One region of the Shewanella sp. AS16 genome, then DNA from elsewhere that is predicted to be linked to it. Evidence: predicted binding sites of a transcription regulator. Region 1 holds the regulator's gene; the other holds the start of a gene.

Region 1 (5,183 bases):
CGCCCTCAATATGCTCGACATGGTCAAGGCGGGAGTGATTTAACATGGAACAACAAGGCTTTTACGGCCCCATCAGCGCCGACGTCTGGCAGCGGGCCCAGAAGATCAAGCTGCTCATCTGCGATGTCGACGGGGTATTTTCCGATGGTCGCATCTACATGAGCAACAACGGGGAAGAGCTCAAGGCTTTCCACACCCGCGACGGTTACGGGGTGCGCTCACTCCTGTCCAGCGGTTTCAACCTGGCGGTGATCACCGGACGCAACTCAAAAATCGTTGAGAACAGGATGACGGCGCTCGGCATCAGTCACATCTACCAGGGGATAGACGACAAATTTGTTCCTTACCGTGAGCTGCTCGAGCGCTATGAGGTGCAACCGGAAGAAGTCGCCTACATAGGCGATGACATAGTGGACTTGCCGGTGATGAAAGCCGTGGGCCTGGCCGTGTGCGTCGCCGACGGTCACCCCTATGTGAGGCAACATGCCCACATGGTGACCCATATCCAGGGCGGTCATGGTGCACTGAGGGAACTGACAGACCTGTTGCTGCTCAGTCAAAATAAATTCACCACAGCCCATGGAATGAGTGTATGAACCGGGTCACCCTGGCGATAATCGCGTTTTTCAGCACGGCACTCATACTCTACTGGCAAGTGCAGCACAAACATGGCAGCCAGGACAGCGGCAACTTGGCTGCGCAAAATAGGCCAGACTTCATGGCCAACGATTTGCGCAGCATCAGCTTCAACGACGAAGGCAAAGTCAACAGCCGGGTCACGGCCAAGTACATGGAGCACTTCGCCGAGTTCAACCTCACCAAGTTCACTCAACCCGTTTACCTCATATACCCGGACAAGGGCCAGGCGCAATGGCGGTTGAGGGCCAACCAAGGGCGGCTCAACAAGGATAGCGGCAAGGTAGTGCTGGAAAATGATGTTATCATCGATGCCATCAGCCCGACCGAACCCGTACAGACACTCACCACAAGCTATCTGGAACTGGATCTCAACACCATGATAATGACATCCGACAGAGTCATCTACGTCAAGGGCAAAGACTTCAACATCCGGGGCCAAGGACTTTACGCCGACCTCAATGCACAAGAAGTGCAGCTGACCAGTCAGATAGAAGGTACATACGATGCAAAATAATTTATTCCTCGCCGGCCTGCTGTGCGTCATCAGCATGAGTTCAGTGGCCAAAGAAGGCGATCTCAAGCAAGAAGTCAAGATCAAGGCCGTCAGCCAAACCGCCGACATCAAGAACAACCAGCTGATCTTCTTCGGCCCGGTCGAAGTGACTCAGGGGTCAATCAAGATCCACGCCAGCGAACTGAGGGCCTATTCTCCCGAAAACGATGGCGCCAAGGTGCTGGTCGCCATAGGGGATCCTGCCACCTATTCGCAGATCCTCGATGATGGCCGTCCGGCATCGGCCAGCGCCAAGGAAATACGTTACGAATTAGCCAGCCGCACCCTGACCCTCAAGGGTGATGCCAGCCTGGATCAGGCCGGCAGCCAAGTTAAGGGCAACCTCATCCGCTATAACATAGGCGAGCAGAAACTCATCGCCGAGAGCTCGGGCGACGGCGATGACAGGGTGATCACCATCATTCAACCTGAAACTTATCAGGAAGAGCCCAAGCCCATGCCACAGAGCGAGCCGCAGGTTAACCAGCAGGAGCAGGAATGACACAGATTACCTTGAGAGCCGAGAACCTGGCCAAGAGCTATAAGAGCCGCCAGGTGGTAAAGGATGTCAGCCTGACGGTAAAGACGGGCCAGGTCGTAGGTCTGCTCGGCCCCAATGGTGCCGGCAAGACCACCACCTTCTATATGGTCGTCGGCTTGGTCAAGAGCGACAAGGGACAGATCTTCATCGACGATGACGATCTCACCACAGATCCCATGCACCTGCGGGCCCGTAAAGGCATAGGCTACCTGCCCCAGGAAGCCAGCATCTTCAGGAAGCTCACAGTCCATGACAACATCATGGCCGTATTGCAGACGCGTTCGTCACTGACGGCGCAGCAGCGGGAAGAACAGCTGGAAAACCTGCTGGAAGAATTCCATATCACCCATATCCGTGACAGTCAGGGCATGTCCCTCTCCGGCGGCGAGCGCCGCCGGGTCGAGATAGCCAGGGCACTGGCGGCCAACCCCAAGTTTATCCTGCTGGATGAGCCCTTCGCTGGGGTCGACCCGATTTCCGTCATCGACATCAAAAAAATCATCGAACACCTGAAGATCCGCGGCTTGGGGGTGTTGATAACGGACCATAATGTGCGCGAAACTCTGGATGTGTGTGAACATGCCTATATCGTCAGCCACGGCAATCTTATTGCCGAAGGAACGCCGGCAGAGATCCTAGACAATCAGCAAGTTAGGGCTGTGTACTTAGGAGAACAATTCAGGCTATAGTTAAGGCATGGGCCGGCACTTTCAGACCATGGCGGGTTGACAGTCGGCACTATCACCAACACCAGCGAGCCAACACCAATGAGCCAACAATTGTGTTCAAGAATAATAAGTAGGGATCAGCGGTAAGATGAAAGCGTCACTCCAGTTAAGACTGGGTCAGCAGTTAACCATGACGCCCCAATTACAACAGGCGATACGTCTGTTGCAACTCTCGTCACTGGAACTGCAACAAGAGATCCAACAAGCACTAGACTCCAATCCCCTTCTCGAGCAGGAGGAGGATAGCTATGAGGCTGCCGGCACCAACGAAAATCCGGCGCAGCCGGATACCGACTTCAGCGACAACAGCCAAGTGTCGACGGACAAGGACAGTTCGACCGTTGATACCGCCGAATCTCTGACCCAGGAGTCCATGCCGGATGAGCTGCCCATGGACACCACCTGGGATGAAGTGTTCACCGCCTCGCCCAATTCCGGCTCCGGCGGCATGCGGGAGGACGATATGCCCTTCCAGGGGGAAACCAGCGATGGCTTGTATGAGCATCTGGAATGGCAGAAGAATCTCACCCCCTTCTCGGAAACCGACCTGGCGATAGCGACGGCCATCATAGATGCCATAGACGAACAGGGTTACCTGACCCAGAGCATGGAAGAGATACTCGATGCCATGGGCAACCCTGAGATAGAGCTGGATGAAGTCGAAGCCGTGCTCAAGCGCATTCAGCATTTCGATCCCATAGGAGTCGCGGCCCGCGACCTAAGTGAATGCCTGCTGATCCAACTGGCGCAATTTGCCGCCGATACCCCCCACATAGACAATGCCCGGCTCCTGATTAAAGATCACCTTGAACTCATCGCCGGCCGCGATTTTCGCACCCTGATGCGCAAGACCCGGCTCAAGGAAGATGAGCTGAGGCAGGCCATAGCCCTGATCCAGACGCTGAATCCGCGCCCGGGATTGCTCATCACCCCTGTCGATGATGAGTATGTGATCCCGGATGTCTCTGTCATGAAGAAAAGCGGACGCTGGGTGGTCGAGCTCAACCCGGACTGCATGCCTAAGATCAGTGTCAACCAACAGTATGCCGCCATGGCCCGCAGCACCAAGAGCCAGGCCGACAGTCAGTTCATCCGCGGACATCTGCAGGAAGCCAAATGGTTTATCAAGAGCCTGGAGAGTCGCAACGACACCCTGCTCAAGGTAGCCAACTGCATAGTCCAGTACCAGCAGGGCTTTTTCGAGTATGGCGAGGAAGCCATGAAGCCCATGGTGCTCAACGATATCGCCGAGGCCGTCGAGATGCATGAGTCCACCATTTCCAGGGTGACCACCCAGAAATATATGCATACCCCAAGAGGCCTGTTTGAACTAAAATATTTTTTCTCCAGCCACGTCAGTACCGACGATGGTGGCGAGTGCTCATCTACCGCTATCCGCGCCTTCATCAAGAAGCTGGTCGCGGCGGAAAACCAGAAGAAGCCTCTGAGCGACAGCAAAATGGCGCAACTTCTGGCAGAACAGGGGATCAATGTTGCCCGGCGCACCATAGCCAAATATCGTGAAGCCATGTTGATCCCCCCCTCAAATCAACGTAAGAGTTTATAGACACTTAGGACATTGGAGGAAGAGGTATATGCAAATTAATCTGACTGGGCACCACATAGAAATCACAGATTCATTGCGTGATTATGTACAAGAAAAATTTTCAAAACTTGAACGCCATTTCGAACAGATCAATAATGTGCACGTTGTGCTCAATGTTGAGAAAACGCAACAGATTGCCGAAGCCAAAATCCATCTTACCGGTGGTGAGGTGTATGCCACCTCGGAGCATGCCGATATGTATGCCGCGATAGACGTCCTGATCGATAAACTCGACCGTCAGGTAATTAAACACAAAGAGAAGCTGACAAAACACTAATAATGCAACTTAGTAGCATACTGCGGCCGGAATGCACCACCTGCGCCACTCCAGGCAGTAAGAAAAAGGTACTGGAACTCATAGGCGACTTAGTTGCGGCCCAGTACCCAAACCTCTCATCTCAGGCGATCTTTGAAAGCCTGGTGGCGCGAGAAAAAATGGGCAGTACTGGCATAGGCAATGGTATCGCTATCCCACACGGGCGCTTGACCGACATAGAGCAACCTATTGCCGTGTTGGTCAAGTGTGAGGAACCCATTGCCTTCGATGCCATAGACAAACAACCGGTAGACCTGCTGTTTGCCTTGCTGGTCCCGGCAGATCAATGTCAACTGCACTTGAGCACCCTGTCTTGCATGGCTGAAAAACTCAGCAATAAGCTGATATTGAAACAGCTGCGCAAGACCTGCGATGAATCGGAACTCTATCAGGTAATCACTGGATGAAGCTTGTCATAGTCTCGGGCCGCTCCGGCTCAGGAAAATCTGTTGCCCTGCGGGTACTGGAAGATCTGGGCTACTACTGTGTCGATAACCTGCCACTGCAGCTCATCGGCAGCCTGCTGGAACAGTTCAAGGGCAGCAACGATCTGGTGGCCATCAGCATAGATGTGCGCAACATGCCGGAGCAGGAGAAGGTGCTGGAACAACAGCTCGCCCGGTTGCCGCAGGGGACAGAACTCAGCAGCTTCTACCTCAATGCCAGCGACAAGGTATTGCTCAAACGCTACAGTGAAACCCGCAGATTGCACCCCCTATCCAAGAGCAAGGTCTCGCTGCAGGAAGCCATCAAGCTCGAAGGCAAGTTGCTCGAGCCCGTGTCTAAGCTGGTCGATCACT
Region 2 (5,183 bases), on a different contig from region 1:
ACCTTCTACATCTCCCTCGGCAAGAGCCTGGATGGCACCCGGCTGGTGCTGCTGCATGAGAGCACCACCAGCAGCGAAGTCTCGCTGCTCGATGCAGATACTCCTCTGGGCGAGTTCAAGCCCTTCCTGCCGCGGGAAGAAGGCCATGAATATTCCATCGCCAAATTGGGCGACGACTATTATGTGCTGAGTAACTGGCAGGCCACCAATTTCCGCCTGCTGAAGGTGACGGCGAGCGACAGTGCCGACAAGTCCAAGTGGCAACAGGTGTTGCCCTATGCGGCCGATGTCCGCATCGAAGACGTCCTGCTGCTCAAAGACTATCTGGTGCTGCAGACCCGCGAGCTTGGCATCAGCCATATCAGGGTGCATCCCCTGGATGGTGCTGCGCCCTTCGAGCTGGAGTTCGACGAGGCCGCCTATGTGCTGGGGCTGGATGTCAACGCCGAACAGGACACGGATAAGCTGAGGATCTATTACTCCAGCCTGACCACCCCAGAGTCCATATTCGAATACGATCTCGGCCGGCCCGGGGAGCGGCGCCTGCTCAAGCAGGAGCGGGTACTGGGCGGCTTCGATGCGCAGAATTATCGCTCCGAGCGCCTGTTCATCCAGGCCCGTGACGGGGTGCAAGTGCCTGTATCTCTGGTGTATCGCAAGGATAAGTTTCGCAAGGATGGCAGCAATCCCCTGTATCAATATGGCTATGGCGCCTACGGCCACACGGTAGAGCCGGACTTTTCCTCCTCCGTCATCAGCCTGCTGGACAGGGGCGTCGTCTATGCCATAGCCCATGTGCGCGGCAGCGAAATGCTCGGCCGTCCCTGGTATGACGCCGGACGCATGTTCAATAAACAAAATACCTTCAACGACTTTATCGATGTGACCCAGGCACTGACGGAGCAAGGCTATGGCGATAAAGGGCGTGTGCTGGCCGCCGGCGCCAGTGCCGGTGGCCTGTTGATGGGCGCCATCGCCAACCAGGCGCCCGAGCGTTATTTTGCCATCGCCGCCCATGTGCCCTTCGTCGACTTGGTCACTACCATGCTGGACGAGTCACTGCCGCTGACCACCAACGAATATGACGAGTGGGGCAATCCCAACGACAAGGCCAGTTTCGACTATATGCTGAGTTACTCCCCCTATGACGGCGTCAAGCGCCAGGCCTACCCGCATCTGCTGGTGACCACAGGTCTGCATGACTCCCAGGTGCAGTATTTCGAGCCCGCCAAGTGGGTCGCCAAGCTGAGACAATACAAGACGGATAGGCATCAGCTGATCTTCAAGATAGACATGGAAGCCGGGCATGGCGGCAAGAGCGGCCGTTATCGCCAATATGAGGACACGGCGCTCGAGTATGCCTTCTTCCTCGGCTTGTTATTCCCGGATAGTGAAGCGGCTCAGGGGGCGAGCCAGGAATGACCTCAGCCGTCTGGTCGCTATACATGATACGTTGCGCCAACGAGCATCTGTATACGGGGATCACCAAGGATGTCGAACGCCGCTTCCTCGAGCATAGCAGTGGCGGGCCCAGGGCGGCCAAGTACCTGCGTGGCAAGGGACCATTGACCCTGGTGTACCGCGAGGCCGTCGGCAGTCATGGCGATGCCCTGCGGCGGGAACTGGCGCTGAAGAAATTGCCCAGGGCCAAGAAACTGGCACTGCTGGGGGGAAGCGTGCCGGCACCCGGCCTAAGGGGTGGGCAGAAGCGAGCCGGTGACCCGGCATAACCGGGCGGCCGACACGCTCTGCGCCGGGAAGTCTGTCAGGGCCTGCTGACGGCGCCCTTTATCTGGTCGAAGCTGACCTTGCCCGAGCCGGCCTCGAGTATGGTCAGCCCCAAGGTGTTGCTGACCTCTATGTTGCCCGAGCCGTCGCGAATTTTGACCTTGCCCTGAATGTCGCGTATGTCCATGTTGCCCGAACCATCGTCTATCTCTATGTCGCCCGTTACCCGACTTATGTCTATGGCGCCCGAGCCATCTTCTATTTCTATGTCACCCGTTACCTGGCTGATGACTATGGCACCCGAGCCATCATCTATCCTGAGGTTGTTGCCACCGACTATCTTCAGTGCGCCCGAGCCATCCTTGACTCTGATGTCGGCGCTCATGCCTGCTATCTCTATGCCACCCGAGCCGTCGTCCAGCTCGAGTGCCATGGCTGCAGGCAGCTGCACTGTCACATCCATGTAGGGAGAGTCGTAGCTGCCGAAGAAGAAGCCCTTGGCCTGTTTAACATCTGCGACCAGTTTGGCCTTGCCGGCCTGGCGCGCTAGGCTGAAGTCGATCTGTGCCTCGTCGTCGCTGTAGATATCGGCCTTGACCAAGATCTGATTCAGCCCCTCGACACCTTGGATCTCCAGGCTGCCGGCACCTGTCCGGGCGGCCAACACATGGATATCTGCGGCGCTCAGCTGCAGCTCGCGCTGCTGGTGTTCGCTGGCCGCGTTGGCGTTGGCCAGGTAAGAACTCAATGCCACTGTTATGGAGGCTAGTATGGCTGGACCTTTCATGGATTATTCCTCTGTATTCTGTGCCTGGCATGGGGCCTGTGCCCACACCCGGGTGTTCCCTGTCGTTTCTTCCTCGGTTAAAGCACAGAGCGTGCCAAGTTGTAACTATATGATTTAACGCTATAAATATTCTTCATCATGAGTATGGTCGCGTTTTAACAAGCTATCCATGGGACAAAAAACCAAGTTTTAGCGAATTTGCCCATCTTTTTTGCCCGAGTCGCCGCCGATCTGCGGCCATGGCGTTCTGTTGACACCAGGCTGCGGAAGTCTTGCGGCTTTTTACATTGGTTGACACTGATTTACCCGCCACCTGGGTCATAGCAGTGCAAATGTAATTAATGGGTTAATGGAGTGATTATGAAAAGAAAAACAGTTTGCGGTTATCTGGCCCTGCCTTTGATCTGTGCCGCCTTGGTCGGCTGTGGCAGCGACAGTGAGAGTGGCAGTTCAGCTGTGGCCTATGTCCAGTACTATAATGCGTCACCCAACAGCAGGGCCACAGCCCTGGTACTCGACGACTATGAGTATGCCGCCATAGACTTTGCCGATGCCATGCCGAGGTATGAGTACAACACAGGCAATACCGAGGTCAGCATCCTGGGGGCGGATGCCGACGCCGATGAGGTGAGCCTGTATTCGGAAACGCTGAACCTGGCCAGCGACAGCAACCATTTGCTGGTGTTATTGGGTGACTATCTGACACCCGAGTTGCTGGACGTCAGCTATTCGCGCGGCGAGATGGACAGGCTCAATGCCGATACAGACAATGACTACAGCAAGATGCAGCTCCTGGCGGTCAACGCCGCAGCGGATGCCGCGGCGTTCGATGTCTATGTCGCACCTGCGGGGGCGGATTTCTCCCAGGCGCAGATGTTGGGCAGCCTGGCCTATAAGGATTACACGGGCGAGCAGATGTTCGATACCGGCGACTATGTCGCTTACCTGACGGAGGCCGGCAGCACCAAGATCCTCTATACCACAGGGATCATGGATTTCAGCAATGAAACCGTCTACAAGCTGGTGATCCGCGCCAGTTTCGGTGCGGGTGAGCTCAAGATCACCCTGGACAGTGTCGACTCCACCAGTACTCCGGTGAACTATGCCGCCCTGGAAGCCGTCGCCGAATACCGGGTCTACAACGGTCTGGCGGATAAGCAGATAGATGTGCGACTCGCCAGCAAGCAGGAGAGCCAATACCTCTATGATGTCGCGCCCGGGGCAGTGACCGACTTCAGCCAGACGGCGTTCGACGATTATGGCATCACAGTGGCCGACAGTAACTCCAAGGCTGGCTTGTTCGATAACCTGCTGGTGACCTTCAATCAGGATGAGAGCAAGTCTGTGTTGATCTACGCCGATGCCGATGGTCAGACCCGGGGCATGGTGATAGCCCATGACTGGCGCCCCAGGGCCTTCGAGTACAAGGTGGATATTGCCAACCTTGCCAGCGACTATGATGACTTGAAGGTGTATTTCGTGCGCGCCTCAGAAACCATAGACACGGCCGCCTACAGCCTGGGGGACTTGGACTTTGCCGAGCAGGCCAGCATCACGCTGCCCGCCGACGACTATGAGATCAACATAGTGCATAAGGCCGACAACGGCACCCTCACCCTGGTATATCAATCTTCGGCCATAGCCCTGGATGGGAGCAGCAATTACAGCCTGGTGCTGACCAGGGACGAGGCCAGTCCTCTGGGGCATAAGCTGGCCTTGCTGTAAGCCGCATCGAGTCCGGCTGCTGGCGCCAGCTTCCTCAACGGGCCTTGAGGACCGGGTAAGTCAGGTACTGGGCATCATAATAGGGGCTGCGCTCATAAAACCAGCGCAGCCTTGCCTTGGGATCGGCGGCGAACTCGGGGTCTGCCAATGCCTGGTCGAACTCCTGTTTGAGGCGGGGATCCTGTGCCAGCATCTTGGCCGCCAGAGGTTCTACCGCATAATCCTCTATATATTCGGTGCGGGTAAACACGGGATTGAACAAGCCCCACTGAAACAGGGAATCCGCTGACTGGGGCTCCAGCAACATGATGGCCAGATCCCCCAGGGGTTGGTCCGTGCTTATCTTCATGGTCCCGGGGACTAAGGTGCGGGTGACCCGGTCGAGTTTGACATCGGCACTGACTCTTTGGTGCCCCTCGTAATCCCGGGGGGCAAATTTGGGCTCGCCCAGACTGTATTGCTGCAATTGCAGCGTCTGCGGCTGGGTCAAGGGCGTCATGCGTATGCCATGCAAGCGCAACTTGGCTATCACCTGGGTCCACTGTGGCGGCACATAATAGGCCGAGGGGCGGACTATCTTGATGTCGGCCACTGTATCACCGAACACAGGCAAGTTAGGGTAGAGCCTGGGGGTGCCGAGCCAGCGCACCACAGGGGCTCCGCTGATGGGGCTCTGCTCCAGGCGATAGTCTATGCCCTTGAAGTCCCAGCCCTGCTCCTGGGGGGCGCTCTTCCAGGTCAGGGTGACCAGCGGCGAGGCGCGGTACTTATCTTCCTGAATGGCCGACTTGAGGCGGGTGGCCTGCGCGCCGACGGTTTTCAGCGTCTGCTCCAGCATGACATAGGTGCCCAGCACCCGCTGTTTGAAGGGCTTGAGGCTATGGTTTTCTATCAGTATGGTGGGCAGATGGCGGGCGTCGCCATAGCCGTTGGAAAACCTCGG

Evidence for each region. Region 1 encodes sigma-54, which starts transcription at its own class of promoters, with help from an activator protein. Its sites were predicted from a motif close to GTTGGCACGNNNNTNGNNT; they were not measured.
Region 2: the regulator sigma-54 is predicted to act here: its motif matches at 2,596-2,614, upstream of LZP73_RS16865 (DUF4097 family beta strand repeat-containing protein).

Annotation. Positions count from the first base shown of each region.
Region 1 is NZ_JAKCLK010000004.1:169,070-174,252, forward strand. It holds gene LZP73_RS12870 (KpsF/GutQ family sugar-phosphate isomerase) at 1-43, shown strand, start outside; gene kdsC (3-deoxy-manno-octulosonate-8-phosphatase KdsC) at 45-596, shown strand; gene lptC (LPS export ABC transporter periplasmic protein LptC) at 593-1,153, shown strand; gene lptA (lipopolysaccharide transport periplasmic protein LptA) at 1,143-1,694, shown strand; gene lptB (LPS export ABC transporter ATP-binding protein) at 1,691-2,422, shown strand; gene LZP73_RS12895 (RNA polymerase factor sigma-54) at 2,550-4,028, shown strand; gene hpf (ribosome hibernation promoting factor) at 4,057-4,344, shown strand; gene ptsN (PTS IIA-like nitrogen regulatory protein PtsN) at 4,347-4,790, shown strand; gene rapZ (RNase adapter RapZ) at 4,787-5,183, shown strand, end outside.
Region 2 is NZ_JAKCLK010000010.1:29,555-34,737, reverse strand. It holds gene LZP73_RS16875 (S9 family peptidase) at 1-1,422, shown strand, start outside; gene LZP73_RS16870 (GIY-YIG nuclease family protein) at 1,419-1,730, shown strand; gene LZP73_RS16865 (DUF4097 family beta strand repeat-containing protein) at 1,766-2,515, opposite strand; gene LZP73_RS16860 (hypothetical protein) at 2,876-4,240, shown strand; gene LZP73_RS16855 (M14 family metallopeptidase) at 4,275-5,183, opposite strand, start outside.